DNA from 2 places in the Streptomyces sp. NPDC042002 genome. Region 1 is predicted to be linked to the other one. Evidence: predicted binding sites of a transcription regulator. Region 1 holds the regulator's gene; the other holds the start of a gene.
What was found. Region 1 encodes HspR, which represses chaperone genes until heat shock. Its sites were predicted from a motif close to TTGAGNNNNNNNNNCTCAA; they were not measured.

Region 1 (14,314 bases):
AGGCGGTGGAGACGATGTCGGGGTTCAGCGACAGAGCCTCGTCGACACGCTCGTTGTTGATGCGCTTGCCGATCCGCTCCTCCATCCACATCCGCGCGCCACCGGCACCGCAGCAGAAGCCGCGTTCCTTGTGGCGGTGCATCTCCTGCTGGCGCAGGCCCGGGACGGCGGACATGATCTCGCGCGGGGGCGTGTAGATCTTGTTGTGGCGGCCCAGGTAGCACGGGTCGTGGTAGGTGATGAGCCCTTCCACCGGAGTCACCGGGAGCAGCTTGCCCTCGTCGATGAGGTGCTGGAGCAGCTGGGTGTGGTGGATGACCTCGTAGTCGCCGCCGAGCTGCGGGTACTCGTTGCCGATGGTGTTGAGGCAGTGCGGGCAGGTGGCGACGATCTTCTTCGCCGACTTCGGCTTCCTGGACTCGGGGGTGGTGTTGCCCTCGTCGTCCGTCTCCTCGCCGAACGCCATGTTCAGTGCCGCGACGTTCTCCATGCCGAGCTCCTGGAACAGGGGCTCGTTGCCGAGGCGGCGGGCGGAGTCACCGGTGCACTTCTCGTCGCCGCCCATGATCGCGAACTTGACGCCCGCCATGTGCAGCAGCTCGGCGAAGGCCTTCGTCGTCTTCTTGGCGCGGTCTTCCAGAGCGCCGGCGCAGCCGACCCAGTACAGGTACTCGACCTCGCTGAGGTCCTCGATGTCGCGGCCGACGACGGGGATCTCGAAGTCGACCTCCTTGGTCCACTCCAGCCGCTGCTTCTTGGCCAGCCCCCAGGGGTTGCCCTTCTTCTCCAGGTTCTTGAGCATCGTGCCCGCCTCGGACGGGAACGCGCTCTCGATCATCACCTGGTAGCGGCGCATGTCGACGATGTGGTCGATGTGCTCGATGTCCACCGGGCACTGCTCGACGCAGGCGCCGCAGGTGGTGCAGGACCACAGGACGTCCGGGTCGATGACGCCGTTCTCTTCCGCGGTGCCGATCAGCGGGCGCTCGGCCTCGGCGAGGGCGGCCGCGGGGACGTCCTTGAGCTGCTCCTCGGACGCCTTCTCCTCGCCCTCCATGTTCTTGCCGCCGCCGGCCAGCAGGTACGGGGCCTTGGCGTGCGCGTGGTCGCGCAGCGACATGATGAGGAGCTTGGGGGAGAGCGGCTTGCCGGTGTTCCAGGCGGGGCACTGCGACTGGCAGCGGCCGCACTCGGTGCAGGTGGAGAAGTCGAGCAGGCCCTTCCAGGAGAACTGCTCGACCTGGGAGACGCCGAAGACGTCGTCCTCACCGGGGTCGGTGAAGTCGATGGCCTTGCCGCCGCTGGTCATCGGGAGCAGCTCGCCGAGGGCGGTCGCGCCCTTGGCGTCGCGCTTGAACCAGATGTTGGGGAAGGCGAGGAAGCGGTGCCAGGCGACACCCATGTTGGTGTTCAGGCCGACCGTGATCGCCCAGCCCATGGTGACGCCGAGCTTGATCATGGCGGTCAGGTAGACCAGGTTCTGCAGCGTTCCGTAGCTCAGGCCCTTGAAGGCGGCGACCAGGGGGTACGAGGCCCAGTACGCGGCCTCGTAGTGGTCGACACCGTGGATCGCGCCCTCCAGGCCGCGCAGGGTCATGATCGCGAGGCCGATGACGAGGATCACGGCCTCGACGAAGTAGGCCTGGCCCGTCTTGGAGCCGGCGAAGCGCGACTTGCGGCCCGGCTTCGACGGCCGGTTCAGCTGGCGGACCGCGATCAGCACGATGATGCCGAGCGTCGTGAACAGCGCGATGAACTCGGTGTAGAGCTCGTACGGGAGCCAGCCGCCGACGATCGGCAGCGTCCAGTCGGCCTTGAACAGCTGACCGTAGGCCGTGACGATCGTCAGGCCCAGGGTCAGGAAGCCGACGGCCACGAACCAGTGCGCGACGCCGATGATCCCCCACCGGTTCATACGGGTGTGGCCGACGAACTCCTTGGCCAGCGTGACGCTGCGGGCCTTCCAGTCGTCGGTGCGGCTGCCGGCGGGTACGGGCTGGCCGAGCTTGATGAACCGGTAGATCTGCGCGACGGCCCGCGCGATCAGCGCGACGCCGACCACGGTCAGGACCAGCGACACAATGATCGCGGCGAGTTGCATTCGGGGGCTCCTCGGGCCTGCGAGGTGTTGCTTCGAGAGTGACCTCGAAGGTGATTACTAAGCGGTAACTTATGCAGTCCGTCTGAGACTACCCACTTCCTCCGCCGCACTGTAGCCAGAGGTGCGGTGATCTGCGTCGCTGAGGGAAGCCTGAGTGGCCGTGCGGGGGCCGGGCAGAAGGTCCGGTTCGCCCAGGGGCGGCAGGACACGTAAACCCGATCGTGTTATTCACCCAATACTGTGACAATTACCCCTAAATTGGCGACGTGCTGTACGGAATCACGGCCGCCACCGCCGCTCTGCTCCTGACCGCCGCGCTCGCCGCGCTGCTGCGGTCGCTCTCCCTGCGCTTCGGCGCGGTCGACGGAACGGGGCTTCCCGCGCGCCGGGCGAAACCCCGGGCGCCCGGGAGAGGGCGGCCGGTCCCCCTGCTCGGCGGGGTGGCCGTGGTGGGCGGGACGGCGCTCGTCGGCTGGGCCGGGGACTGGACCGGCGCCGCCCCGCTCGGGCCGGAGGCCGGACGGCTGCTGGTCGCCGGGATCGTGGTCGCCCTGCTCGGCCTGGCCGCCGATCTGCTGCCCGTGCCCCCCGTGGTGTGCGCCGCCGGTGTCGCGGTCGCCGCCGCGCTGACCGTCCCCTATGACGAACTGGGAATGCCCGCCGGGGCGCTGGCCGTGGCCTGGATCGTCTTCGTCACGCAGGCCTTCCGCTCGCTCGACCACGCCGACGGGGTGATGGGGACGGTCGGCGTCATCACCGCGTTCGCGCTCAGCGGGTGCGCGGCCGCCGAGATCATGGACGGGCTCGCGGCGCTGCTCAGCGTGCTGGCCGCCGCCCTCACCGGCTTCCTGATGCACGGATGGCCTCCGGCCCGGATCGCGCCGGGGCGGTGCGGCTCGCTGTTCGCCGGGTTCGTGCTGGCCGCGGCGGTCGTTCAGGTGCACGCCGAGCGGCCCGCCGGGCCCGGGTTCGGCGCCGGGTTCGCGCTGACTGCCGTGGCCAGTGCCGACGCCGTCCTCGTCCTCGTGTCGCGGCGGCGGGCGGGGCGGCCGTTGCTGCGCCCGGCGCAGGACCATCTGGCGCACCGGCTGCGGCGGGCCGGGCTCACCCGGCAGGGGGTCATGGTCGTGACGGGGCTCGCCGCGTTCGCGGGTGCGCTCGTGGGGCTGCTCATCGATCTCGGGTGGCTGGGGGCGGGAGCCGCCTGGTGGCCGGCCGGTGCCGTGGCGCTGGTCGCCGTCGTGGGGGCCCTGCGTCCGGGACCCCGCCCGCGCCGCCCGCATCCGCATGCGATCCCCGCGCCCGGGGGACCCGCCCCGAGATCTCTGGGCAGACCCGGACGGCCCCGTCCGGAGGCTCCGGGGCCGGTGAAGGTGCACTGACTCTGCGCGAAAGGAGCAGGTCAGAGCCGCCATGCGTGTAAGGAGCGGATAAGAGTTGAGCCCCTGAGGCTCATGTCTGTTGACCGGGAGGCGGGTGTCGTGCACACTTGAGTCCGTTCCACTCAAGTCATTGTTGGAGGAATTGAAATGGCACGTGCGGTCGGCATCGACCTGGGCACGACGAACTCGGTCGTCAGCGTTCTGGAGGGCGGCGAGCCCACCGTCATCACCAACGCCGAGGGCGCCAGGACCACGCCGTCCGTCGTCGCCTTCGCGAAGAACGGTGAGGTGCTCGTCGGCGAGGTCGCCAAGCGCCAGGCGGTCACGAACGTGGACCGGACCATCCGTTCGGTGAAGCGTCACATGGGCACGGACTGGAAGATCGAGCTCGACGGCAAGAGCTTCAACCCGCAGCAGATGAGCGCCTTCATCCTGCAGAAGCTGAAGCGCGACGCGGAGGCGTACCTGGGCGAGAAGGTGGCCGACGCGGTCATCACCGTCCCGGCGTACTTCAACGACTCCGAGCGTCAGGCGACGAAGGAAGCCGGTGAGATCGCCGGTCTCAACGTCCTTCGTATCGTCAACGAGCCGACCGCCGCCGCCCTGGCGTACGGCCTCGACAAGGACGACCAGACGATCCTCGTCTTCGACCTCGGTGGCGGCACGTTCGACGTGTCCCTCCTGGAGATCGGTGACGGCGTCGTCGAGGTGAAGGCCACCAACGGTGACAACCACCTCGGTGGTGACGACTGGGACCAGCGCGTCGTCGACTACCTGGTGCAGCAGTTCCGCTCCGGTCACGGCGTGGACCTCGCCAAGGACAAGATGGCGCTCCAGCGTCTGCGTGAGGCCGCAGAGAAGGCCAAGATCGAGCTGTCCTCGTCCACCGAGACCTCGATCAACCTGCCCTACATCACGGCCTCCGCCGAGGGCCCGCTGCACCTGGACGAGAAGCTCACGCGCGCCCAGTTCCAGCAGCTGACGGCCGACCTTCTGGAGCGCTGCAAGACGCCGTTCCACAACGTCATCAAGGACGCCGGCATCCAGCTGTCCGAGATCGACCACGTCGTTCTCGTCGGCGGCTCCACCCGTATGCCCGCCGTCGCCGAGCTCGTCAAGGAGCTGACCGGTGGCAACGAGGCCAACAAGGGTGTGAACCCGGACGAGGTCGTCGCCATCGGCGCGGCCCTCCAGGCCGGTGTCCTCAAGGGTGAGGTCAAGGACGTCCTGCTCCTCGACGTGACCCCGCTGTCCCTCGGTATCGAGACCAAGGGAGGGATCATGACCAAGCTCATCGAGCGCAACACCACGATCCCGACCAAGCGCTCCGAGATCTTCACGACGGCCGAGGACAACCAGCCGTCCGTGCAGATCCAGGTCTACCAGGGCGAGCGCGAGATCGCGGCGTACAACAAGAAGCTCGGGATGTTCGAGCTGACCGGTCTGCCGCCGGCCCCGCGCGGTGTCCCGCAGATCGAGGTCGCCTTCGACATCGACGCCAACGGCATCATGCACGTGACCGCGAAGGACCTCGGCACGGGCAAGGAGCAGAAGATGACCGTCACCGGCGGCTCCTCGCTGCCGAGGGACGAGGTCGACCGGATGCGCCAGGAGGCCGAGAAGTACGCGGACGAGGACCACGCCCGCCGCGAGGCCGCCGAGACCCGCAACCAGGGCGAGCAGCTCGTCTACCAGACGGAGAAGTTCCTCAAGGACAACGAGGACAAGGTCCCCGGCGACATCAAGACCGAGGTCGAGGCGTCCGTCGAGGAGCTGAAGGCCGCGCTCAAGGGCGAGGACAGCGCCGAGATCCGCACCGCCACGGAGAAGGTCGCCGCGGTCTCGCAGAAGCTCGGCCAGGCCATGTACGCCGACGCCCAGGCCGCGCAGGCCGCGGGTGGCGACGCCCACGGCGCCGAGGCCCCGAAGGCCGACGACGATGTCGTCGACGCCGAGATCGTCGACGAGGACCGCCGGGACGGTGCCGCGTGACGGAGGAGACCCCGGGCTACGAAGAGCAGCCCGACGTCCCTTCCGGCGCCACCTCTGACGACGCCGAGCCGCAGTCCGCCACCCCCTCTGCGGAGGGGGCGGCGGCCCCGGACGGGGACGCAGCAGCACAGTTGGTCGGCCTGACGGCCCAGCTGGACCAGGCCCGCATGGCGCTCACCGAGCGCACCGCGGACCTCCAGCGGCTCCAGGCCGAGTTCCAGAACTACCGCCGCCGTGTCGAGCGCGACCGGATCGCGGTCCGGGAGGTCGCCGTCGCGAGCCTCCTGACCGAGCTCCTGCCCGTACTCGACGACATCGGCCGCGCGCGGGATCACGGCGAGCTCGTCGGCGGATTCAAGTCCGTCGCCGAATCGCTGGAGACCGTCGCGGCGAAGATGGGGCTCCAGCAGTTCGGCAAGGAGGGCGAGCCCTTCGACCCGACGATCCACGAGGCCCTGATGCACTCGTACGCGCCGGACGTCACGGAGACGACGTGCGTGGCGATTCTGCAGCCGGGGTATCGCTTCGGCGAGCGCACCATCCGCCCCGCGCGGGTGGCCGTCGCCGAGCCGCAGCCCGGGGCGCAGACGGTCAAGGCCGAGGAATCGGCCGAGGCGGTCGAGGACAAGGAGAGCGGTGGCCCGGACGAGGGCTGAGCTTGAACGGACGAGGGAGGAGGGACGTCGGGGATGAGCACCAAGGACTTCATCGAGAAGGACTTCTACAAGGTCCTCGGCGTCCCCAAGGACGCCACCGAGGCCGAGATCAAGAAGGCGTACCGGAAGCTCGCCCGCGAGTTCCACCCGGACGCCAACAAGGGCAACGCCAAGGCCGAGGAGCGCTTCAAGGAGATCTCCGAGGCGAACGACGTGCTCGGCGACCCCAAGAAGCGCAAGGAGTACGACGAGGCACGCGCCCTCTTCGGCAACGGTGGCTTCCGGCCGGGTCCCGGCGCCGGCGGCGGCAACTTCAACTTCGACCTGGGTGACCTCTTCGGAGGCGGCGCCCAGGGCCAGGGCCAGGGAGCGGGAGGAGCCGGCGGCTTCGGCGGCGGTATAGGTGACGTCTTCGGGGGCCTGTTCAACCGCGGGGGCGCCACCACGGGCACCCGTACGCAGCCCCGGCGCGGCCAGGACATCGACACCGAGGTCACGCTCTCCTTCACGGAGGCGGTGGACGGCGCGACCGTTCCGCTGCGCATGACCTCGCAGGCGCCCTGCAAGGCCTGTTCGGGCACCGGCGACGCGAACGGCACACCGCGCGTGTGCCCGACGTGCGTCGGCACCGGCCAGGTCGCCCGCGGCTCGGGCGGTGGCTTCTCGCTCACCGACCCGTGCCCGGACTGCAAGGGCCGCGGCCTGATCTCGGAGAACCCCTGCGAGATCTGCAAGGGCAGCGGCCGGGCCAAGTCGTCCCGGACCATGCAGGTCCGGATCCCGGCGGGCGTCAGCGACAGCCAGCGGATCCGGCTGCGCGGCAAGGGCGCGCCCGGCGAGCGGGGCGGCCCGTCCGGCGACCTGTACGTCACGGTCCACGTGGACGCCCACCCGGTCTTCGGCCGCAAGGAGGACAACCTCACCGTCACCGTGCCCGTCACCTTCGCGGAGGCGGCACTCGGCGGCGAGGTGAAGGTGCCGACCCTGGGCGGCCCCCCGGTGACTCTGAAGCTGCCGCCGGGCACGCCCAACGGACGCACCATGCGCGCCCGGGGCAGGGGCGCGGTCCGCAAGGACGGCACGCGGGGCGACCTCCTGGTCACCGTCGAAGTGACGGTTCCCCAGGACCTGTCCGGCAAGGCTCGTGACGCTCTGGAGGCGTATCGCGAGGCGACCGCGGGTGAGGATCCGCGGGCGGAGCTGTTCCAGGCCGCGAAGGGAGCATGACGGAGCCATGGACACGACCGGTCGTCGACGCAACCCGTACGAACTGACCGAGGAGACTCCGGTCTACGTCATCTCGGTGGCGGCCCAGCTCTCCGGACTGCACCCGCAGACACTGCGTCAGTACGACCGGCTCGGTCTGGTCTCCCCCGACCGCACGGCGGGCCGGGGCCGTCGTTACTCGGCCCGCGACATCGAGCTGCTGCGCACCGTCCAGCAGTTGTCGCAGGACGAGGGCATCAACCTGGCCGGCATCAAGCGCATCATCGAGCTGGAGAACCAGGTGGCCGCGCTCCAGTCCCGTGTCGCGGAGATGGAGTCGGCCCTCGACGGCGCCGCGGCCGCCATGCGGCAGCGCGAGGCCGCCGTGCACGCCTCCTACCGCCGGGACCTGGTCCCGTACCAGGAGGTCCAGCAGACCAGCGCGCTGGTGGTGTGGCGCCCCAAGCGGTCGCCCGAGTAGGACCCGGACACCCCGAAGGGGCCCGGAGGCCGATGGCCTCCGGGCCCCTTCGCATGCCGTCACATGGTCAGCGGCCGACCATGACCTCGACGGAGGAGGCCGACTCGCCCACCCGTCCGTAGGCGTCCACCGCCCGGACCGCGACGGTGCACGGGCCCGTGTACGGCGGGGTCCAGGAGAGGGTGTCCGACGCGGTGAACCGGGTGCCGCTGAAGCCGCAGGCGCCGGAGACGTCCCAGGAGTACCCCTTCAGCAGCCGTCCCTCGTCACCCGTCCCGGGCCGCACGCCGACAGTGATGGGGAAGCGCGTACCCCCTTCGGAGACCACGCTCAGCCGCGGCGCGGCGGGTCCGGTGGCGGTGGCCGCGGTCAGCCGGTCGACGGCGGCCTGCCCGGAGGGCGCCGACTCGGCTCCCCCGCTGTCGACCGAGGCGACGTAGTAGAACGCGGCGCCCTTCGGGGCGGAGGTGTCCTCGTAGGAGGCGGCCGACGCTCCGGCGCCGCCCAGCAGGGTCCAGGCGCCCTGAGGGCTCGTACGGCGGTAGACGTGGAACCCGGTGACCTGCGCCTCGGGATCGTCCGCCGGGGTCCAGGTGACGTGGGTGGAGGCGTCGGCGGGCGTGCCCACGGGCGCGGACGGCGCGGGCGCCGTGGACGCCTCCGGGCGCGTGACGGTCACGGCGTCGGAGACGGGGGAGATGTTCCCGGCGCCGTCGACGGCCTGGACGGTGTACCGGTAGCCGGTCCCCACCGGCGCGACCGGGTCCGTGAAGGACGTCCCGAACACGGGCTGGGGACCGTCGGGGTCGCTCTGTCCGAGCGGCGCGCCCCACACCTCGTAGTGGTCGACGTCCTTCGAGGAGGCCTGCCACGTCAGGACGTTGCCCGCGGTGGTGCCCTCGGCCGACAGGCCGGTGACGCGCGCCGGCGCCGTCCGGTCGACGGTGGTCACCGGGCGGTCCGTCGTGCCGGCGGACTCGTTGCCCGCCTTGTCGTAGGCGCGGACCTCGTAGTAGTAGGTGTCGCCGGTCATCGGGAGGGGCGCGTCGGTGTACGAGGTCGCGGTCGTGGTGGTCAGTCGCGTCCACGTGGTGCTGCCCTTGAGGCGGCGGAGGACGCGGTATCCCGCGAGGTCCATCTCCTGGTTCTTGGACCAGGAGACCTTCGCCCTGCCCGTGGCGGAGTCGTACGTGGCCGAAGAACCCGTGGGCACAAGCGGCTTGATCTTGTCGGCACCGGGGGAAGTGGTGGGTTTGTAGGCGAAAGTGACGTTTGCCTTGCCTGTCCAGTTGACGAAATCGACGCGCAGTGTGTGTTTTCCGGACGGAATGGTGAGGTTGACCGTTTTTGACTGAGTGGCCGAAACGTTCTTCCAGAGGTCGACTTTGCGTGTGTCGTCCAGATAGGCCCGTATTCCGTCCTGGGCCGAGAGCGGGAGGGTGAAGGGGCCGCCCGAGCCGAAGTCGCGGGTCACCGTCCAGCGGACGCCGAAGTTGTCGGCGGGCAGACCCGACGCGGGCGCGCCGGAACCCCAGTTCTGGTCGATCGCGGAGTCGCAGTCCGTCTTTTTCGGAGTGCCCGAGAATGCGGTGTTCGCGTAGAACTGCCGCTTATAGAAAGGCGATGTGCAGTTGGTCACTGCGGAGGCGGCTGTGCCGACTGCCGTGAGCGGTCCGCCCGCGATGGCGAGCACGAGGGCCGAGGAGAGGGCGCCCTTCGTGCCGGTGGCTCTGGTCATGCGTTCCTTCTGTCTGCCTGATCGTCAACGGTGGTTAAAAATCCGTTGACGATCACGACTCCCACGCACGGGAGTTGGTTGTACCTGTGAATGACAGAAGGTGAAGCTGAGGGGATTGGTGGAAGGATGGGCGTAGTCTTTTCCCGTCGTGTTCACTTGTGGAACACGAAACGCCGTTGCCATCTCGTTAAGTGATTACTCCTTGACGCTGAGGTGATCGCCGCGTTGGCTTTCAGCCACCTGGGTCGCAATGCTGCAACCTCGCCCGGAAGGCACCTGATGTGAACACTCGTAACACCGGCCTCCGCCGTACCGTCATATCCCTGGCGTCCTCCGCCATGGCCGTCACCCTCTCGGGCTGCGGCATGGTCGGACTCGGCGGGAACGGCACCTCGGCAAGCCCCACGAAGGGCGACGACATCAAGGTGGGCCTGCTCCTTCCGGAGAAGGAGAACACCCGTTACGAGAAGTTTGACTACCCGATCATCCGCGAGCAGGTTCAGAAGCTCACCGATCACAAGGGTGACGTCGTCTACGCCAACGCCGAGCAGGACGGCGCCAAGCAGCTGCGTCAGATGCAGCAGATGGTCGACGACAAGGTCGACGTCATCCTCGTGGACTCGGTGGACTCGGTGACCATCGCGAAGGGCGTCCGCAAGGCGAAGGAGGCCGGTATCCCGGTCATCGCCTACGACCGTCTGGCGCAGGGTCCGATCGACGCGTACATCTCCTTCGACAACGAGCTGGTCGGCGAGGTCCAGGGCAAGGCCCTGGTCGGCGCGCTGGGCACCAACTCGGCCTCGAAGAAGATCGTCATGATGAACGGCTCGCTGACCGACCCGAACGCGGCGCAGTTCAAGGCCGGCGCCATGTCCGAGCTCCAGGACAAGGTGATCATCGCGAGCAAGTACGACACCAAGGACTGGGACCCGGTCAACGCCAAGGCCAACATGGAGAAGTCCATCCAGGACATCGGTCTGAGCAACATCGCCGGTGTCTACGCCGCCAACGACGGCATCGCGGGCGCGGTCATCGACGCCTTCAAGGCCGCGGGCGTCAGCAAGGTGCCGCCGGTCACCGGTCAGGACTCCGAGCTCGTCGCCGTGCAGCGGATCATCAAGGGCGACCAGTTCATGAGCGTGTACAAGTCGTACCCGCAGGAGGCCAGCGCCGCCGCCGAGATGGCGGTCGCCCGGGTCCAGGGCCGTTCGATCGAGTTCGACGCGCTCACCCGCGACAAGGTCAGCAGCCCCACCAACAAGGACATCCCGTCCCAGCTCGTGCCCGTGGTGGACCTCACCACGGACAACATCGAGAACACGGTCGTCCAGGACAGCATCTACACCGTCAAGCAGATCTGCACGGCGCCCTACAGGGCGGCCTGCAACTCGCTCGGCATCAAGTAGGACGTCCGCCCGGCTGTCTCGTGACCGAGGCGGCGGGCACGGACCAGCACGGTTCCGGCCCCGGCTGCGGGTGCGCGCCATGAGCGCGCACCGGCACCCGGGGCCGCTCCGTGTCCGCCTGGGCGGGCACCCAGGCGGACACCTTGGCGGCTACTCCGGCTGGCACCCAGGCTGGCGCCACGGCGGCCACTCCGGCAGACACCTCGGCTGGCGCCCAGGCAGACACCTTGGCGGCTACTCCGGTCGGCGCCTCGGCGGGCACCCTGGGCGGCGCCTCGGCGGCCATTCTGGCGGGCGCCCAGGCGGACACCTCGGCGGGCACTCCGGGTGGCGTCTCGGCGACCACTCGGGCGGGTACCCCGACCGGCGCCCTGCGCGACCGACCCGCCCCGCCCGGCGCCTCCCTGCGCGACGGGCACGGGGCCCGGGCCCGGACGACCGGGTGGCGGGCGGCCCGGGGCCCGTCAGGGGACCTGTGCGGCCGTCTGACCGCACGGCACCCGCGCGCCCTGGCCCGGGCGCGCACCCGGACTTCCCGCGCCCCCCTGGGGCCGTACGCGCCGATCCGGCATGATCCCCGCATGCCCTCGATCGTGTTGATGTCCGACCCGAAGATCGCCGCGATACCCGTCGTGGACTGTGGCGAGCCGCTCCTCGACGTACGGACGGAGGACCCGTTCCCCGTCGACGCCCGCAGAGGCGACGACACCGGGGCGTACGCGCATCTGCGCGAAGGGGTGCTGAACCGGCTCGTGGCGGCGGGGGACCTGCTGCCGGACGGTGTGCGGCTGCTGTTCGTCGAGGGCTACCGCCCGCCCTCGACGCAGCGGCTCCACTTCGACCGGTACGCCGCCGGACTGCGCGCGGACCACCCCGAGTGGGACGCCGGGCGCCTGCGCGACGCGGCGAGCCGCTATGTGTCCCCGCCGGAGATCGCCCCGCACAGCGCGGGCGCCGCCGTCGACCTCACCCTCGTGGACGCCGACGGCCGGGAACTGGACATGGGTACGCGCGTGAACGCGAACCCCGAGGACAGCGACGGCGCCTGTTACACCGCAGCGGAGGGCATCGGCGGGACGGCGCGTGCCCACCGCCGGCTCCTGGCCGACGCGCTGACCGCCGCGGGCCTCGTCAACTACCCGACCGAGTGGTGGCATTGGTCCTACGGCGACCGTTACTGGGCGCTCGCCACGGGTGCCGCTCACGCGATCTACGGTCCCCGTGAACTTTCTGTCACGGCCGTCGGCCCCTCGTAGCCTCCGCTTCGGCGTCCGCGGCGTGGCCTTCGGCTCCGGGGACACCATCCGTGCCATCCCAAGTTCCGCGATAACAAAGGTAGTTGTGCCTCGGGCGCCGAGGCCCGGCCGTGGCCCGGCGTGCTCACACGGGCCGTTCCGCGATGCGGCGGACGTCCGGGTGACACCCCCTTCAGCTTGTTGCAGCGAGTGCGGTGGAGGTCGTGCTTTATGCGGATGGGACGGGGCGAACGGACGCCGCTGGGTGATACAGCCTTGTTGCGATGCAGGACGCGTCCGCGCATAGTTGCGCTGCGGAGGACGCCCTGACGCGGGGCTGCACGCCAGGGGTTGGAGCTGGAGCCAGGGGTGGGAGATGGCCGGGCACGGGACGGACAGGCATCCGCACGGCGCTGACCGACTGTGCGATGCGGGCGACCGGGTGTACTCCCGGGCCGTGCGGCGTGGCCGGGTGCCCCGCGAGGACGCCGAGGCGGTGCCCTGCCTGCTGGAACTGGCGCTGCTGCACCCCGATCCGGACGACATGGGCTGGCTGGTGCCGACCTCGCCCCAGGAGGTCATGACCCGGCTCCTGCGCGGTGTGTACGAGGAAGTCAGCGCGAGCCAGGCGCGGGTGGGCGACGCGGTGTCGGCCTTCGAGTGGTACGCGGGCCTCGGCGGCCGGGTGCGGGCGCCGGCCGAAGGGGTGGCGATCCGTGTCCTCGACGGGCTGCCGCGGATCCACGCCGCCATGGACAAGGCGACCGAGGAGTGCACCCGTGAGGTCCTGACGGTGCAGCCGGGCGGCATCCGGCGCGAGGACGAACTCGTCGAGGGCCTGCACCGGGCACTGGAGATGCGGCGGCGCGGGGTACGCATGCGCGATCTGTACACCCACGTGGCCCGGCACGGCCAAGGCCTGTTGAACTACATGGAGTTGATGGGCGACGCGGCGGAGGCCCGTACCCTCGACGAGGTCGTCGAACGGCTCATCCTCTTCGACCGCACGGTCGCCTTCATCCCCGCGAACTCCGACCGCACGATCGCCCTTGAGCTGCGCCACCCGGCGCTGGTCGACTACTTGGTGACGGTCTTCGAGCGGCTGTGGCGGCTGGGAATCCCGCTGACCTCGCCGATGCCCGCGACGGGCATCGAGGGGATCACCCATCGGGAGCGGTCCATCGCGGCACTGCTGGCCGAGGGCCACCAGGACGCGGTCGTCGCGGAACGCCTGGGCATCAGCGTGCGGACGTGCCGGGCGCACATCGCCCGGCTGTCGGAGACGCTGGGCGCGGCGAGCCGGACGCAGTTGGGCGTGCGGATCGCTCAGGCGGGGCTGGACGGGCCTCAGCGTTCCCCCGGACTCGAGGCGGTCACCGTCGCGGAGGTGGTCTCGGGAGCCCCCGCGGTCCCCGACCGCGGATCCCCGACCGGCCGTTGAGGACGGCGGGCCGGGTCCGGCTTCCACCGCCCGGGGAGACGGGGCCGGCGGTCTGACGGCAGCCGGGGTCACTCCCCTCCCTCGGGCTGGTCCAGGAGTCCCGACTGCGCTATCAGGAAGCCGAGTTGAGCCCGGCTCCCGCTGCCGAGGGCGGAGGCCAGCTTGGCGATGTGGGCGCGGCAGGTACGGACGTTCATGCCCAGGCGGCGGGCTATTGCCTCGTCCACGTGCCCCTCGATGAGCAGTTTGGCGATGGAACGCTGTACGCCGGTGATGCCGTTGGGGCCGACATCGTTCGGGACGTCCTCGGTGAGCGGGACCGCGCGCTGCCAGAGCTGCTCGAAGACCTTGCTCAGGTACAGCACCAGGCCGGGGTGACGGAGTTCGAGGGCGACCCGCCGGTCGTCGCTGGCCGGTATGAAGGCGACGGTCCGGTCGAAGATGATCAGCCGCTCGATGAGTTCCTCGAGGGTGCGGACCTGGATCCGGCCGCCGGATATGCGCTCCACATAGGCGAGCGTGCCCTGGCTGTGCCGTGCGGTGTGCTGGTACAGCGTGCGGATGCGCACCCCGCGGTCGGTGAGCGGCCTGTCGCGCTCCAGCGCCTGCATGAGGGCGTCGGCGGGGCGGCCGCCGCCCGGCTGGATCGTCAGCATCTCCGTGTGACACTCGGCGG
Region 2 (14,314 bases), on a different contig from region 1:
GGGTCGACCGTCTCCAGGTGGGACGGGTTGGCGGCCAGCGAGACCTTGATCTGCTCACCGTCCAGACCGGTGAAGGTGCCCCGGGCGCCCAGGTGGTACTTCACGTCGCCGGAGCCGTGCATCGACTTCGGGTCGAGGTTGCCCTCGAACTCGCGGAAGATCTGCGCGTACGACTTGCCGACGATGTTCGCGAGGACGTTCAGCCGGCCGCGGTGGGCCATGCCGATGACGACCTCGTCCAGGCGGGACTCCGCGGCGCTGTCGATGACGGCGTCGAGGAGCGGGATGACGGACTCGCCGCCCTCCAGGGAGAAGCGCTTCTGGCCGACGTACTTCGTCTGCAGGAAGGTCTCGAAGGCCTCCGCCGCGTTCAGCCGGCGCAGGATGCGCAGCTGCTCCTCGCGCTCCGGCTTGGTGTGCGGGCGCTCGATGCGGTCCTGGATCCACTTGCGCTGCTTCGGGTCCTGGATGTGCATGAACTCGATGCCGGTGGTGCGGCAGTACGAGTCGCGCAGCACACCGAGGATGTCGCGCAGCCTCATCAGGGACTTGCCCGCGAAGCCGCCGACGGCGAACTCGCGCTCCAGGTCCCAGAGGGTGAGGCCGTGCTCGGTGATGTCGAGGTCGGGGTGCTTGCGCTGCTTGTACTCCAGCGGGTCGGTGTCGGCCATGACGTGACCGCGGACCCGGTAGGAGTGGATCAGCTCGAAGACACGGGCGGCCTTCGTGACGTCGTCGTCGTGCGAGGCGTCGATGTCCTTGAGCCAGCGGACCGGCTCGTAGGGAATCCGCAGCGACTCGAAGACCTCGTCGTAGAAGCCGGTCTCGCCGAGCAGGGAGTTCGCCACGACGCGCAGGAACTCGCCGGAGGCGGCGCCCTGGATGACCCGGTGGTCGTAGGTCGACGTGAGCGTCATGACCTTCGCGATGCCGAGCTTGTTCAGGGTGTCCTGGGAGGTGCCCTGGAACTCCGCCGGGTAGTCCATCGAGCCGACGCCCATGATGACCGACTGTCCGGGCATCAGACGCGGGACCGAGTGGACGGTGCCGAGGCCGCCGGGGTTGGTCAGGGAGACCGTGACACCGGTGAAGTCGTCCATCGTCAGCTTGCCGTCACGGGCGCGGCGGACGATGTCCTCGTAGGCCTGCCAGAACTCGAAGAAGTTCAGCGTCTCGGCCTTCTTGATGCCCGCGACGACCAGCTGGCGGTCACCGTTGGGCTTCACCAGGTCGATGGCGAGGCCGAAGTTGACGTGCGGCGGCTTGACGAGGGTGGGCTTCCCGTCCTTCTCCGCGTAGTGCCAGTTCATCGACGGCATGGCCTTGATGGCCTGCACCATCGCGTACCCGATGAGGTGGGTGAAGGAGATCTTCCCGCCCCGGGCGCGCTTCAGATGGTTGTTGATGACGATGCGGTTGTCGAAGAGCAGCTTCACCGGGACAGCGCGCACGGACGTGGCCGTGGGCAGCTCCAGCGAGGCGTTCATGTTCTTCGCGACGGCACCGGCGGGACCGCGCAGGGTGACGTACTCCGGACCCTCGGGCGCCTCGGCGGCCGGAGCGGCCTTCGGCTTCGCGGCGGCCGGTGCGGCCTTCGCGGGGGCCGGGGCGGCCGCAGCGGGCTGCGGAGCCGCGGGAGCGGCGGCCGGGGCCGGCGCGGCCGGGGCCGGCTGGGGGGGAGCCTGGCGCGCCGCGGGCGGCGCGGGGGCGGCCGGAGCGGCCGGGGTGGTCCCTGCGGCCCCCGCGGCCGCAGTACCCGCCGGAGCCGAGGCGGCTGGCGCCCCGGGCTTGTAATCGGCGAAGAAGTCCCACCAGGCTCGGTCTACCGAATTCGGGTCCTGGAGGTACTGCTGATAGATCTCGTCGACGAGCCACTCGTTGGCACCGAAGGCGGCCGCGGGGTTCTTCCCGGCGGCTTGGTCATCGGTCGAGAGACTCGAGTTACTGGGGGACTGTGGCGACACGGCGGCAACCGCCCTCTTCCGCTTCACAAGGTGATGGACAGCGGGAATAAAGGCTACGCCTCCCTGGCCGAGAAGGTCAGGCCGGGCCCGTCCAACGTCGCGTAAGTCACATCGGAATCCGTGTTTCGTCCATGGAAATGGCGGGAAACAAGCGGGGTTCCGCTTCGGAATGGGTACGACGATCGAGGGCCGCGGCACCCGTCACACGGTCCTGTGCCTGATCACACGTGTACGCGCACGGCGACAGCGATGGATCTTGCGGCTCCGGTTCGAACTTTACGTCAACTTGGCAGAGAAGGGAGTCCCGGAAGGATGACCTGGATCCGGCAACCCCGCTGAGATTCGGCCACACCGATCCGTCCGCCGTGCAGATCGACCGCCCAGCGGGCGATGGCCAGGCCCAGACCCGTACCGCCGTCGCTGCCCGGACCGTGCGGCGCGGGCACCCCGCCGCGGTTGAACCGCTCGAACACGCGGTGCCACTCCGACTTCGGGATGCCGGGCCCCTCGTCCAGGACCTCCAGGGCCAGCGACTCGGGATGGTCGCCCCGCCGCGCCCGCACCGTCACCCGGCCGTGCGGCGGGCTGTGCTTGACCGCGTTGTCGATGAGATTCGCCACGACCTGGTGGATCCGCTCGGGGTCCGCGTGCGCGGTCAGCTCCGGCGGGGACACGTCGAGGTGCAGATGGACGTCCGTACGGGTGTGGCCACCGCCGGAGCCCGAGCTGAGGTCCGCGCGCGCGGAGGCGACCATGTTGGCCTCCTTCAGCACGCCGGACAGATACGGCCACACCTCGAAGCGGCGCCTGCGCAGCGGTACGACGCCGTTGTCCAGCCGGGACAGGTCGAGGAGCGTCTCCACCAGCCGCCCGAGGCGCTCCGTCTGCTTCAGCGCGGTGCGCATCGTCTCGGGGTCGGCGGCCGAGACGCCGTCCACGACGTTCTCCAGGACCGCGCGCAGACCCGCGATGGGGGTCCGCAGCTCGTGCGAGACGTTCGCCACGAGCTCCTTGCGCTGACGGTCCTGGGCCTCCAGCTCGTCGGCCATGAGGTTGATCGTCTGCGCCAGGTCGCCCAGCTCGTCCCGCCGGTCGTCACGCACCCGGCGGGTGTAGTCGCCGTGCGAGATGGAGCGGGCCACCGCGTTCATCTCGTCCAGCGGCGCGGTGAGCGAGTGCGCCACGAACTGCGTGATCAGCAAGGTGGCGATCATGGAGAAGACCGTGATGAAGCGGAGCTCCGTCTTGGTGTGCACCGCGATCATCGACAGACCGGTGGTGATGAGCACGGCGATGACGACCAGCGCGCCCAGCTTGGTCTTGATCGAGAAGGGCCGCACCTCGCCCCAGGAGCCCGCGCTCCTGCGCTCCCCGGACGCGCGCTCGCCGAGCCCGCGTCCTCGCTCTCCGAGTCCGCTCATCACATCAGCCCCTCACGTGGGTCCCGATCACGCGGGTCCCGACGTTCCGAAGGAGGTCCGGCTCAGGGAGTCGGGGTCTCCAGTGCGTAGCCGACGCCGTGCACCGTACGGATCCGCTCGGCACCGATCTTGCGACGCAGCGCCTTGATGTGACTGTCGACGGTCCGGGTGCCGGAGGCGTCCGCCCAGTCCCACACCTCGGCGAGCAGCTGTTCGCGCGAGAGTACGGCACGCGGGGTGTTCGCGAGGCAGACGAGGAGGTCGAACTCGGTGGGAGTGAGGTGGACGTCCTCGCTGCGGACCCGCACCCGGCGCTGCGCGTGGTCGATCTCCAGCTCGCCGAGGCGCAGGATGCCGCTGCGCGGAGTGGAGGCCGCGACGACCGCGCGCTCGACCCTGCGGAGCAGGACGTGCACCCGGGCTGCCAGTTCACGCATCGAGAACGGCTTGGTCATGTAGTCGTCGGCGCCGACTCCGAGCCCGACCAGCATGTCGGTCTCGTCGTCGCGCGCGGTGAGCATGAGCACCGGCACCGGCCGGGCGGCCTGCACACGGCGGCAGACCTCCAGACCGTCGAAGCCGGGCAGCATGATGTCGAGGATCAGCAGATCGGGCTGCCATGCCTCGGCCGTGTCGACGGCGGCCGGACCGTCGCCCGCGGTTTGCACGAGGAATCCCTCGGCTCGCAGGCGGGCCGCGATGGCGTCGACGATCGTCGGGTCGTCCTCGACGACCAAGACCCGGCGCTGAGCGCCGGGGGTGGCCGCCGTACCGTTCTGGGAGGTGTGTGTCTGCTCCATCGCCCGCCCCTGAAGTGTGCTTTCCGGAATCCGTGGGGTGATCCCATGACTGCGCTTGACGCTTGAATGATCTGCGTCAGGCAAGCAGGGTACGGGCAGTCGCCGTGCCTCGGCTATCCAGGCCTTACCGCGAGGTACACGAGGTCGGGAACGCCCCGGGCAACGGGGATCTCTTCGGTACGAACCCGATGGAATCCGGCATTCCGCAAGGATTCTTCAAATTCCGGAGACGGCTGGGCCGACCATACGGCGAGCACGCCGCCCGGCCTCAACGCCCTTGCGCAGCTTGCCAGTCCGGCCTTCCCGTACAGTCCCGCGTTGCCCTCGGTGACCGTCCAGCCGGGTCCGTTGTCGATGTCGAGACACAGCGCGTCGAACGTGTCGGAGATCTCATTGACGTAGTCGACGAGATCGGCTTCGACGATGTCCGTGCGCGGGTCGGCGAGCGCCTGGACCGAGAGTCCGGCGAGGGGTCCGTCCCGGTGCCACTCGATGACCGCCCGTTCGCGCTCGACAACCGTGATGCGCCCCCAGCGGTCGTCCGCGGCGGCGTGCGCGAGCGAGAACCCGACGCCGAGCCCGCCGATCAGCACACTCGGCTCCGGGCGCCCGTCGAGGGCGTCGCGGGCCGCGTCCACGAGCAGCCGCTCGGAACGCCCGTCGGACGTGTCCATCAGAAAGCACCCGTTGGCGATGATCTGCAGCAGAGCGCCGTGCCGCCGCAGCACGACCTCGCCGTACGGGCCCTGACGGCGGTCGATGACAACTGGCGTGTCGTACGAGGCGGTCATGGCCGCCATCCTGGCAGTTCACCGGTACGGGGGGGCCGGAATTATGAGGAGCCGAGCCTCCGCGGTCCCGGCGCGCGGGCCGGACGCCGCGTGGCGCGGGGCTGTGCGGGGCGGCCCGTGCGGGGCGTGATCAGGAGGGTTCCGCGATTCCGGGGTGACGGAGGACCGTGCGAGGTTGACGCGGTGGCGGGCCGGGGATCTCAAGGGGAGGCGCGACCTCTGGGTCCCTTCCTTGTTTCTTGAGGAGTTGCTGAGAATCGTTGCTGTACGTGGCGCCGGTCATAGACAGCGATACGGGGGACGCGAAGGGTGGGACGCGACGGAAGGAGCGCCGCACCGTGGACCTGAGCACCACCCCGCGAGCCGATGCGCCCACCGGCCGAGGCGAAGCGCCCACAGGGCCGGCGCCGGCCACACCTCCCCTGAACCCCCTCCCCGGGATGCCCCAACAGCGCGCCCCCGCCACACCGCCACCGGCCCCGGGGGCCACGCTTACGGCCACATCAGCGGCCAGGTCCACGATCACATCAGCAGCCATGCCCACGGCCACGCCCTTGCCTGGGGCGCCGGGCCTGCCCGGGCCGTCGGGTACGCCCGTGCCCGGCCCGGCAGCCGTACAGGCCCTCGCGGCCGACTCCGACCCTGACTCCGGCTCCGCCGCTCGTACCCTCCCCGGCCGGCTCGGCGGGCTCCCTGTCCGGCGGCTTCTGCCCACCCCGCTGGGTACGCCCTTCACCTTCGGGTACGGCGTTGTCCTCGCCGCCACCTCCTACCTCGCCGGCCACACGCACCCCGCGTTCGTCCACGCCCTGCACCAGGCGTCCAGTACGGACTTCGCGCACCTCGCCCGGCATCCCGTGCTCGTACTGATCGCGAGCGCGCTGTGGATCGTCGGCGGGATCACCTCGCCGTACGCGGCCGGCTTCCTGCTCGTGCTGACCGCGCTGGAGCGCCGTACGGGCACGGCGCTCGCGGCCGGTGTCTTCCTGCTCGGGCATGTGGTGGCCACGCTGGCCACCGAGCTGCCGGTCGGAGCGGCGGTGCTGGCGGGCGTCCTGCCCGTCGGCTCACTGCACCGGCTCGACTACGGCATCAGCTTCGGCGTCGCCGCGAGCGTCGGCTCACTCGCGGGACTCCTTTCTCCCTGGCTGCGCTGGCCGCTCCTGATCGGCTTCGGCTCGGTCCTCACCCAGGACCTGATCCTCCTCGCCGACCCCGTGACGGACGGGGGACACCTGATCGCGCTGGCGATCGGCGTCGCGACCTGGCCACTCGTACGCGGGCGGCACCGGCACCGATTCCCCGGGCCGGCCGCGCGGTCCTGAGGCGTGGCCTTCCCGCTCGGGATCCGCTCCGATGGGCGCAGGTGTGCCGCCTGCCTTCTCCCGCGGACGGGAGGGAACCCGTTTCCCGCGGATGGGAGCGGATAAGAGGGGACCCGTTGAGCCGTTGGGGGACGGCGACCCCCCTTGGCCCGGGAACGCCGTGCGTGACCCGACCGCACCTGGTGTGCTCGCGCGGGTGCTCCCACACCGGTGCGGGCCACCGCGCGGCCGGTCCCCGGGCCCTTTCGGGGGCGTGAGGACAGCGCCCTGCGCCAGAAGTCCGAAGTCGATTCCACCGGCGCCGGTGGAACCCTTCCGGCGACGGCGACGGCGACGGCGACGGCGACGGCGACGGCGACGGTAGCGCGCCCGGCCGACGGGCGAAGCCCCGTGTCGACGCCGCCCGACGACCGCCGACGGATCTCCGGTGCGGGACGGCCCTCAGCGGGTGAGCGTCCCGTTCTGGGCGTCGGACGCGGACTGCCAGGCCTGTACGCCCGCCAGGGACGCCTCCTTGGCCTGCCGCCACTTCATGGCGGCCTGCTGGGCCGGAGGCACATCCATGGCGCGGATCATGCGCCGGCCCGCGGAGAACACGGCGACGGCCGCGATGGCCATGCCGCTGAATGCCACCAAGGCGCCGGCCGCGGTGAGCACGGCACCGGTCGTGACGAGCCGGCGGTCGATGTCGAGCGTGGGCTGGGAGTGGTGATGGTTCATGACTCCACCATCCAACGGCAGGTGGCCACCCCGCATCCCGAGCAACGCCTCAAGAAGCCCATCCCCGCCCGAGTCGCGGCCAGGGCGGCCGGGCGGCCTGGTGGCAGGCGGTGGTGATCCGCGGCCGAGCCGGATGCTCCGGCGACGACAGCCCGCCCGGCGGGACTCGGTCCCGCGTACGGCGGCTGACCAGCGGCGATCCGTACAGCGCCGGGAGACCAGAAGTGATCGCTCACAGCGAACAGCCCCCGGGGAACATTGCGGGGTCCCCGCGCATTGAGTCGACATAGCTCAACTTGACTGCCGAAGGGGCGATCATGGCTTCGACGTCCGCATCACTCACCCTGCCCGTGCTGCCGCTCGACGACGAGGTCGTGCTGCCCGGAATGGTGGTTCCGCTGGATCTGAACGACACCGATGTCCGTGCCGCGGTGGAGGCCGCTCAGGCCGCCGCCCGTTCAACGCCCGGCAAGCCTCAGGTACTCCTGGTGCCACGCATCGACGGGACCTACGCGAGCACCGGAGTGCTCGGCACGGTCGAACAGGTCGGCCGGCTGGCCGACGGCGACCCGGGCGCGCTCATCCGAGGGCGAGGGCGCGTGAAGGTCGGCGCGGGGACCACGGGTCCCGGTGCCGCACTCTGGGTCGAGGGCACCCGGGTCGAGGAGACCGTGCCCGACCCGCTGCCCGGCCGGGTCACCGACCTGGTGAAGGAATACAAGGCGCTGGCCACCAGCTGGCTGCGCAAGCGCGCCGCCTGGCAGGTCGTCGACCGGGTGCAGCAGATCGACGATGTCTCCGCCCTTGCCGACAATTCCGGTTACTCACCGTTCCTCTCCGTCGAACAGAAGGTCGAGCTGCTGGAGACCGCCGACCCGGTGGCCCGGCTGAAGCTCGCCACCGAACAGCTCCGCGAGCACCTCGCCGAGCAGGATGTCGCCGAGTCCATCGCCAAGGACGTCCAGGAGGGCGTCGACAAGCAGCAGCGCGAGTTCCTGCTGCGCCGCCAGCTCGAAGCCGTACGCAAGGAGCTGCGCGACCTCAAGGGCGAGGACGGCGAGGACGAGTCCGACGACTACCGTGCCCGCGTCGAGGCCGCCGACCTTCCCGAGAGAGTCCGCGAGGCCGCCCTCAAGGAAGTCGAGAAGCTGGAGCGGTCCAGTGACCAGTCGCCCGAGGGCAGCTGGATCCGGACCTGGCTCGACACCGTCCTGGAGCTGCCGTGGAACGAGCGGACCGAGGACGCGTACGACATCGGGGGCGCCCAGTCCGTGCTCGACGCCGAGCACGCCGGTCTGGAGGACGTGAAGGAGCGCATCACCGAGTACCTCGCCGTGCGCAAGCGGCGTGCCGAGCGCGGTCTCGGGGTCGTCGGCGGTCGCCGCGGTGGTGCCGTGCTCGCGCTCGTCGGCCCGCCCGGCGTCGGCAAGACCTCGCTCGGCGAGTCCGTCGCGCACGCCATGGGCCGCAAGTTCGTCCGCGTCGCCCTCGGCGGCGTACGGGACGAGGCCGAGATCCGCGGACACCGCCGTACGTACGTCGGCGCGCTGCCCGGCCGGATCGTCCGCGCCATCAAGGAGGCCGGGTCGATGAACCCGGTGGTCCTGCTCGACGAGATCGACAAGGTCGGTTCCGACTACCGGGGCGACCCGGCGGCGGCGCTGCTCGAAGTCCTCGACCCGGCGCAGAACCACACCTTCCGCGACCACTACCTGGAGGTCGAACTCGACCTCTCCGACGTGGTGTTCCTGGCCACGGCCAACGTCCTCGAAGCCATCCCGGAGGCCCTGCTCGACCGCATGGAGCTGGTCCGCCTCGACGGCTACACCGAGGACGAGAAGGTCGTCATCGCCCGGGACCACCTGCTGCCGCGCCAACTGGAGCGGGCGGGACTGGAGAAGGACGAGGTCGTCCTCGACGAGAGCGCGCTGCGCAGGCTCGCCGGGGAGTACACGCGGGAAGCGGGCGTACGGAACCTGGAGCGGGGCATCGCCCGGCTGCTGCGCAAGGTCGCGGCCCAGCACGAACTGGGCCGCAGGGAGCTGCCGTTCACGGTGAACGACACCGACCTGCGTGACCTCATCGGGCGCCCGCACCACGTGCCCGAGTCCGCCCAGGACCCGGCCGAGCGCCGCACGGCGGTGCCCGGTGTCGCCACGGGTCTGGCCGTCACGGGCGCGGGCGGTGACGTCCTCTATGTCGAGGCGTCGCTGGCCGACCCGGAGACGGGTGCCGCCGGTCTGACCCTCACCGGTCAACTGGGCGACGTGATGAAGGAGTCGGCGCAGATCGCGCTCTCCTTCCTGCGCTCGCACGGCGCGGAGCTCGAACTGCCCGTCGGCGACCTGAAGGACCGGGGTGTGCACATCCACTTCCCGGCGGGCGCCGTCCCCAAGGACGGCCCGAGCGCGGGCGTCACGATGACGACCGCCCTGGCGTCGCTGCTGTCCGGCCGGCTGGTCCGTACGGACGTGGCCATGACCGGTGAGGTCTCGCTGACCGGCCGGGTGCTGCCGATCGGCGGCGTGAAGCAGAAGCTGCTCGCCGCGCACCGGGCGGGTGTCACGACCGTGATCATCCCGAAGCGCAACGAGGCCGATCTGGACGATGTCCCGGCCGAGGTCCTGGAGAAGCTCGACGTCCACGCCGTCACGGACGTCCGCCAGGTCCTGGAGCTGGCACTGGCGCCTGCGACGAACGGCGCCGTGCCGGAGGTTCCGGTAGCCGCGTGACGGAGGTTGCCGGAAGGGAAGGCCCGGGTCCCGTGAGGGAGGCCCGGGCCTTCGCCGTACCTCAGCCGCCGCCGTACGTCATGGCCGAACACCTCTGGCCGTAAGGCGGTTGGGCACATCACCGGCGTACGACACCGCCGTACGGCAGCGAGGTGTGCCGGACGTCAGCCGGTGGCGAGCGCCTGGACGCGGTCCAGGGCGCCGTTGAACTTGTCGTGGTCCCCGACCGTCGTCCCGGACGACGTGTACTGCCAGATCGTGTAGTACCCCCAGCCCGCCGGGAGCGTCCCGGGATCGGAGGCGTAGCGCGCGATCCACAGCGGGCTGGCGGAGGCGAAGCCGCTGTAGTCGCCGGTGCACTGGGTCCACCAGCTGGCGGCCGTGTAGATCACCGCGTCACGGCCGGTACGGGCCCTGTACTGGGTGAGGAAGCTGCTGATCCAGCTGACCATCGCGCTCTGTGTCTTGCCGTAGCAGGCGGCGCCGTACGGGTTCCACTCGATGTCGAGGGTGCCGGGCAGCGTCTTGCCGTCGCCCGACCAGCCGCCGCCGTGGTCGACGAAGTAGTTGGCCTGGGTGGCACCGGTCGTGGTGTCCGGGGTCGCGAAGTGGTACGAGCCGCGGATCATCCCGATGTTGTACGCGCCGTTGTACTGCTGGGCGAAGTACGGGTTCGTGTAGTACGTCCCCTCGGTCGCCTTGGTGTAGGCCCACCTGACCCCGCTGCTCCACAGCGTCGACCAGGCGACGTTGCCCTGGTAGCCGGAGACGTCCACGCCTTCGGTCTGGGTGGCGTCACCGGTGGACGGCGTGCCGTCCTGGCCGTCGTGGGCGATGACCCCCATGCCCATCCGGGCGGAGCCCCGGGCGGGGGTGTCGGCGGCGGAGGAGGGGAGGGCGGAGAGGAGGGAGAAGGCGGCGAGCAGGGTTCCTACCGCGAGCGCTCGCAGGCGGTGGGCCGTTCCGGATCCGTGCACGGGCATGTGCGTGCCTCCGAAGGGCGAAGGAGCTCCGGGAGCCCGGAAGAGCTCGGTGGAGCTCGGTGGAGCTCGGTGGGGGGAAAGCGCGGGCACGCGTGCCATGGGGGGGATCAGGTCGTCCTTGACCTGGGGTGGCGTGCGCATGCCAGGAAATAAGTGTCTGATAAAGAAGCTACGCACGTAGACGACGACGTGGAAGAGGGGCCGGAGGCTGCCGTTGGTCTACGCCTGCGAAATACTGTCGGAGCTGCGGCAACGGCGAGTTCTGGCAGAAACTTTCAGGATCGGGAAACCGGGTCAGGGGTGCTGACGTGCACGAGGGCGGAAACGACGGCAGACGTCCGGTCGAATCCGGCGTGTCGGGAAATGGTGTGGACCGGCCCGCGGCGCACGGCGGCGCGGAGCGCGAGTTCCTCTCCCTGGAACGCGAGTTGACCGTGTTCCTGCGCCGCGCCCGCGCCAGCCAGGGGGAGATGGCCCGCGAGGTCCATCCGGACCTGGAGTCCGCCGCGTACGGACTCCTCGTCCGTCTGGAGGAGTGCGGGCGCCAGCGCGCCACGGAACTCGCGGCCTACGTCGGCGTCGGCAAGGCCACCATGTCCCGGCAGCTGCGCGCCCTGGAGGAGTTGGGCCTGGTCGCGCGCGAACCCGACCCCGCCGACGGCCGTGCCTGGCTCGTCCACCTCACCGAGGAGGGCCGGGGCCGCGTCAGCAGCGTCCGAGAGGCCCGCCGCGCCCGCTACGTCCGCCAACTCGCCCACTGGGACCAGGACGAGGTCGCGGAACTCGCCCGGCTGCTGCACCAACTGAACCGCGGCATGGAGAAGTAGGCCCGGCCCGCGACCGCCCCCGCCTGTTCAAAGCTCCACGAACACCACCGTCGCGTCGTCGTGCGTCTTGCCCCGCCGGGGACGCGACCGCTCCAGCGCGTCCGCGCGCTCCAGTGCCCGTACGCGTTCGACGAGCGAGGCGGAGCCCTCCTCGCGTACGAGGGCGAACAGGTCGGCCCAGTCGCCCGCGTGGAACCTCTCCACCCAGCGGGTGGCGCCGTCCGTGAGAGCCGTCAGGGCGCGGACGGCGGAGCGCGGGAGTGTGCCCGTCACCGCGCGCGAGGCCACCGAGGGATCCGCGGCCGCCGTGAAGAAGCCGCCCTCCCTGTTGCGGACGGTGGCGTCCGCGACGGCGTCCGTGCTGAGGGCGGCGCGGGGGACGCGGGAGAGACGGTCGTCCAGCAGGGCGGTGACCTCGCCGGAGGGCGATTCCACCAGCAGGGCCGAGTCCGAGAGGACCAGGTACTCGACCTCCGACGCTGACCACCGCGCGAGGACCACGGTTGCCTGGGGAGTGCGCGGGTGAGAAAGGTCACAGGTGGCGGCGTGTGTGCCGGCGACACGGCGAATCGCCTGCGACAGGACCTCGGACAGGGGTGAATCCCCCCGCGAAACAGACAGTTCGGTCAGTGCCCCGCCGAGCCGCGTGGAGAACCAGGAGACCGAATGCAAACAGCCGTAGTCGCCCCGAGGGGGTGTCACCCCGTCGAGCGCGACCAGTGAACCGCCCTGTCCTGAAGCGGGAAGTCCGACCGATGCGAAGTCCTCATTGGGGCGGTCCGGGTCTCCGGGCTCCGACACGAGTTCAGTGCGCATTCCGCCAGTCTGCACGAGCCCTTCACAAGGGCCCCGGAAGGTCGGCGAGGAACGCCCGGCACGCGGCCCGGCAGCTCAGGCGCCAGGTTTGGCATGGAATGATCGACTCCGGCAACGCGTGGCGGCGAATACTGCCAAAGCACGTCCCGGACGTCCAACCGGCGCGGCGCGGGGGCCCGTCGCGAGCGGTCCGGGACTTGCCCGCCAACTCCCCTCCGATGTTCACTCCTTCGGGTGGCGGGTCAGATGATGCGGGACCACTGCCCACCGGCACTGGGAGGGTCGGGAGCCGTACCGGGCGGACGCCGCGATTGACGGGACGTCACCCGGGCCCCAGATGGGTACACGAGTCAGGAATGCGAGCACCGGTGCAGAAGACGCGGCCGAGGCGCACAGGCAAGAAGACGGCCTCCAACTCCACAGAGGGTGGCGCCGTCGGCGACGCCACCGACTCCACAGGCCGGGGCAGGACCGCCCACGTACGCAACCGGCTGATCGTGGCCGTGGCGGTCGTCGCGGCCGCCATCGCCGGAGCCGGCGCGCCCACGGTGCTGTCCGCCTCGCAACAACTGAACGACTCCCAGAACCTGGTGACGCTCGCCCAGCGCACCCAGCAGGCGCTGACCCTCGCGCACTCGCTGGCCGACGAGCGCGACGACGTCACCTCGTACGTCGCCGGGGGCAGGCCCAAGGCCAAGGCGCCCTCCGAGCAGCGCAGCGCCCTGGTCGACCGGCAGGTCGACGAGCTGCGCGCGGACGCGGACACCCCCGCCGCCCTGCTCAAGGACCTCGACGGCATCGGGGCCCTCCGCAGAGCGGCGCTCACCGGGAAGAGCACGGCTCTCGAAGCGCACCAGGCGTACTCCGACGCCATCGTCGAACTCCACGCCCTCGCCGAGGACCTGGCCGACCGGATGCCGCCGCGCGCGGGCTCCGGCGCGCACTCCCTCGCCGAGCTGGACACCGCCGTCCAGCAGTCCGCCGCCGCCCGCGGACTGCTCCTGGCGGCCCTCGGCATCCCGCGCACCACCCAGACCGTCTACAACCCGGTCACCGGTCTGATGACCACCACGAGCACGTCGTCGGACGCCGACACCAAACAGCGCGACGCGCTGAGCGCCGCCGCCCAGCAGGCCCGCGTCCGCTCCGACGCGGCCGTCGCCGACTTCCGCGAGACCGCGCCCAAGAAGGCCGTGGCGTCCTACGACTCCACGGTCACCGGCCCCGACGTCGGCTCCGCCGACCGGTACCTGGTGAACCTCACGGGCCAGCCGAAACTCTCCGACTCCGCGCTCGGCACCAGCGTCAAGAAACTGGACGCGGCCCTGTCGGCCCGGATCGACCTGATGCGCGGCGTGGAGTCCTCCCTCAACGACCACCGCACCAAGGACCTCGAACAGCTGCGGGACGACGACGTCAACGCGCTGGAGATCCGCGTCACGCTCCTCGGCGTACTGATGCTCGTCGCGGCCGGCGTCACCATGGCCATGGCCCGCACCCTGACCCGGCCGCTCGCCGTCCTGCGCCTCGGCTCGGCCCGGCTCGCCGCCGACCCGGGTTCCCAGGAGCCGGTCAAGTTCACCGGCCGCAACGACGAGTTCGCCCAGGTCGTCCGCTCCGTCAACGCGCTGCACGCGCACGCCGCCGCGCTGCACGAGCGGATCGCCCCCCTCGAAGGCGACCGCAAGCACCTCATCGGCCAGCGCCAGCTGATGGCCGACGAGCGCGACCAGCTGCGCGGCGAACTCGCCGAATCCGTGGCCCACTTGGAGCAGGTGCGCGGCACGATCCACAGCACCTTCGTCAACCTCGCGCTGCGCACCCTCGGCCTCGTCGAGCGCCAGCTCGGCGTCATCGAGGGCCTGGAGGAGCGCGAGCAGGACCCGGACCGCCTCTCCACCCTCTTCAAGCTCGACCACTTCGCCACCGTCATGC

Region 2: the regulator HspR is predicted to act here: its motif matches at 7,298-7,316, upstream of lon (endopeptidase La).

Annotation. Positions count from the first base shown of each region.
Region 1 covers NZ_JBVJCT010000027.1:1,306-15,619, reverse strand. Annotated here, with positions in the region: gene ACZ6KY_RS29945 ((Fe-S)-binding protein) at 1-2,101, opposite strand, end outside; gene ACZ6KY_RS29940 (MraY family glycosyltransferase) at 2,368-3,483, shown strand; gene dnaK (molecular chaperone DnaK) at 3,631-5,475, shown strand; gene grpE (nucleotide exchange factor GrpE) at 5,472-6,131, shown strand; gene dnaJ (molecular chaperone DnaJ) at 6,165-7,358, shown strand; gene ACZ6KY_RS29920 (heat shock protein transcriptional repressor HspR) at 7,366-7,818, shown strand; gene ACZ6KY_RS29915 (PA14 domain-containing protein) at 7,886-9,556, opposite strand; gene ACZ6KY_RS29910 (sugar ABC transporter substrate-binding protein) at 9,838-10,962, shown strand; gene ACZ6KY_RS29905 (M15 family metallopeptidase) at 11,544-12,218, shown strand; gene ACZ6KY_RS29900 (helix-turn-helix transcriptional regulator) at 12,574-13,638, shown strand; gene ACZ6KY_RS29895 (helix-turn-helix transcriptional regulator) at 13,707-14,314, opposite strand, start outside.
Region 2 covers NZ_JBVJCT010000003.1:348,343-362,656, forward strand. Annotated here, with positions in the region: gene ACZ6KY_RS06870 (multifunctional oxoglutarate decarboxylase/oxoglutarate dehydrogenase thiamine pyrophosphate-binding subunit/dihydrolipoyllysine-residue succinyltransferase subunit) at 1-1,964, opposite strand, end outside; gene ACZ6KY_RS06875 (HAMP domain-containing sensor histidine kinase) at 2,246-3,385, opposite strand; gene ACZ6KY_RS06880 (response regulator transcription factor) at 3,448-4,185, opposite strand; gene ACZ6KY_RS06885 (spermine/spermidine synthase domain-containing protein) at 4,299-4,976, opposite strand; gene ACZ6KY_RS06890 (rhomboid-like protein) at 5,573-6,301, shown strand; gene ACZ6KY_RS06895 (hypothetical protein) at 6,743-7,021, opposite strand; gene lon (endopeptidase La) at 7,339-9,753, shown strand; gene ACZ6KY_RS06905 (lysozyme) at 9,918-10,736, opposite strand; gene ACZ6KY_RS06910 (MarR family winged helix-turn-helix transcriptional regulator) at 11,045-11,563, shown strand; gene ACZ6KY_RS06915 (protein phosphatase 2C domain-containing protein) at 11,591-12,379, opposite strand; gene ACZ6KY_RS06920 (sensor histidine kinase) at 12,748-14,314, shown strand, end outside.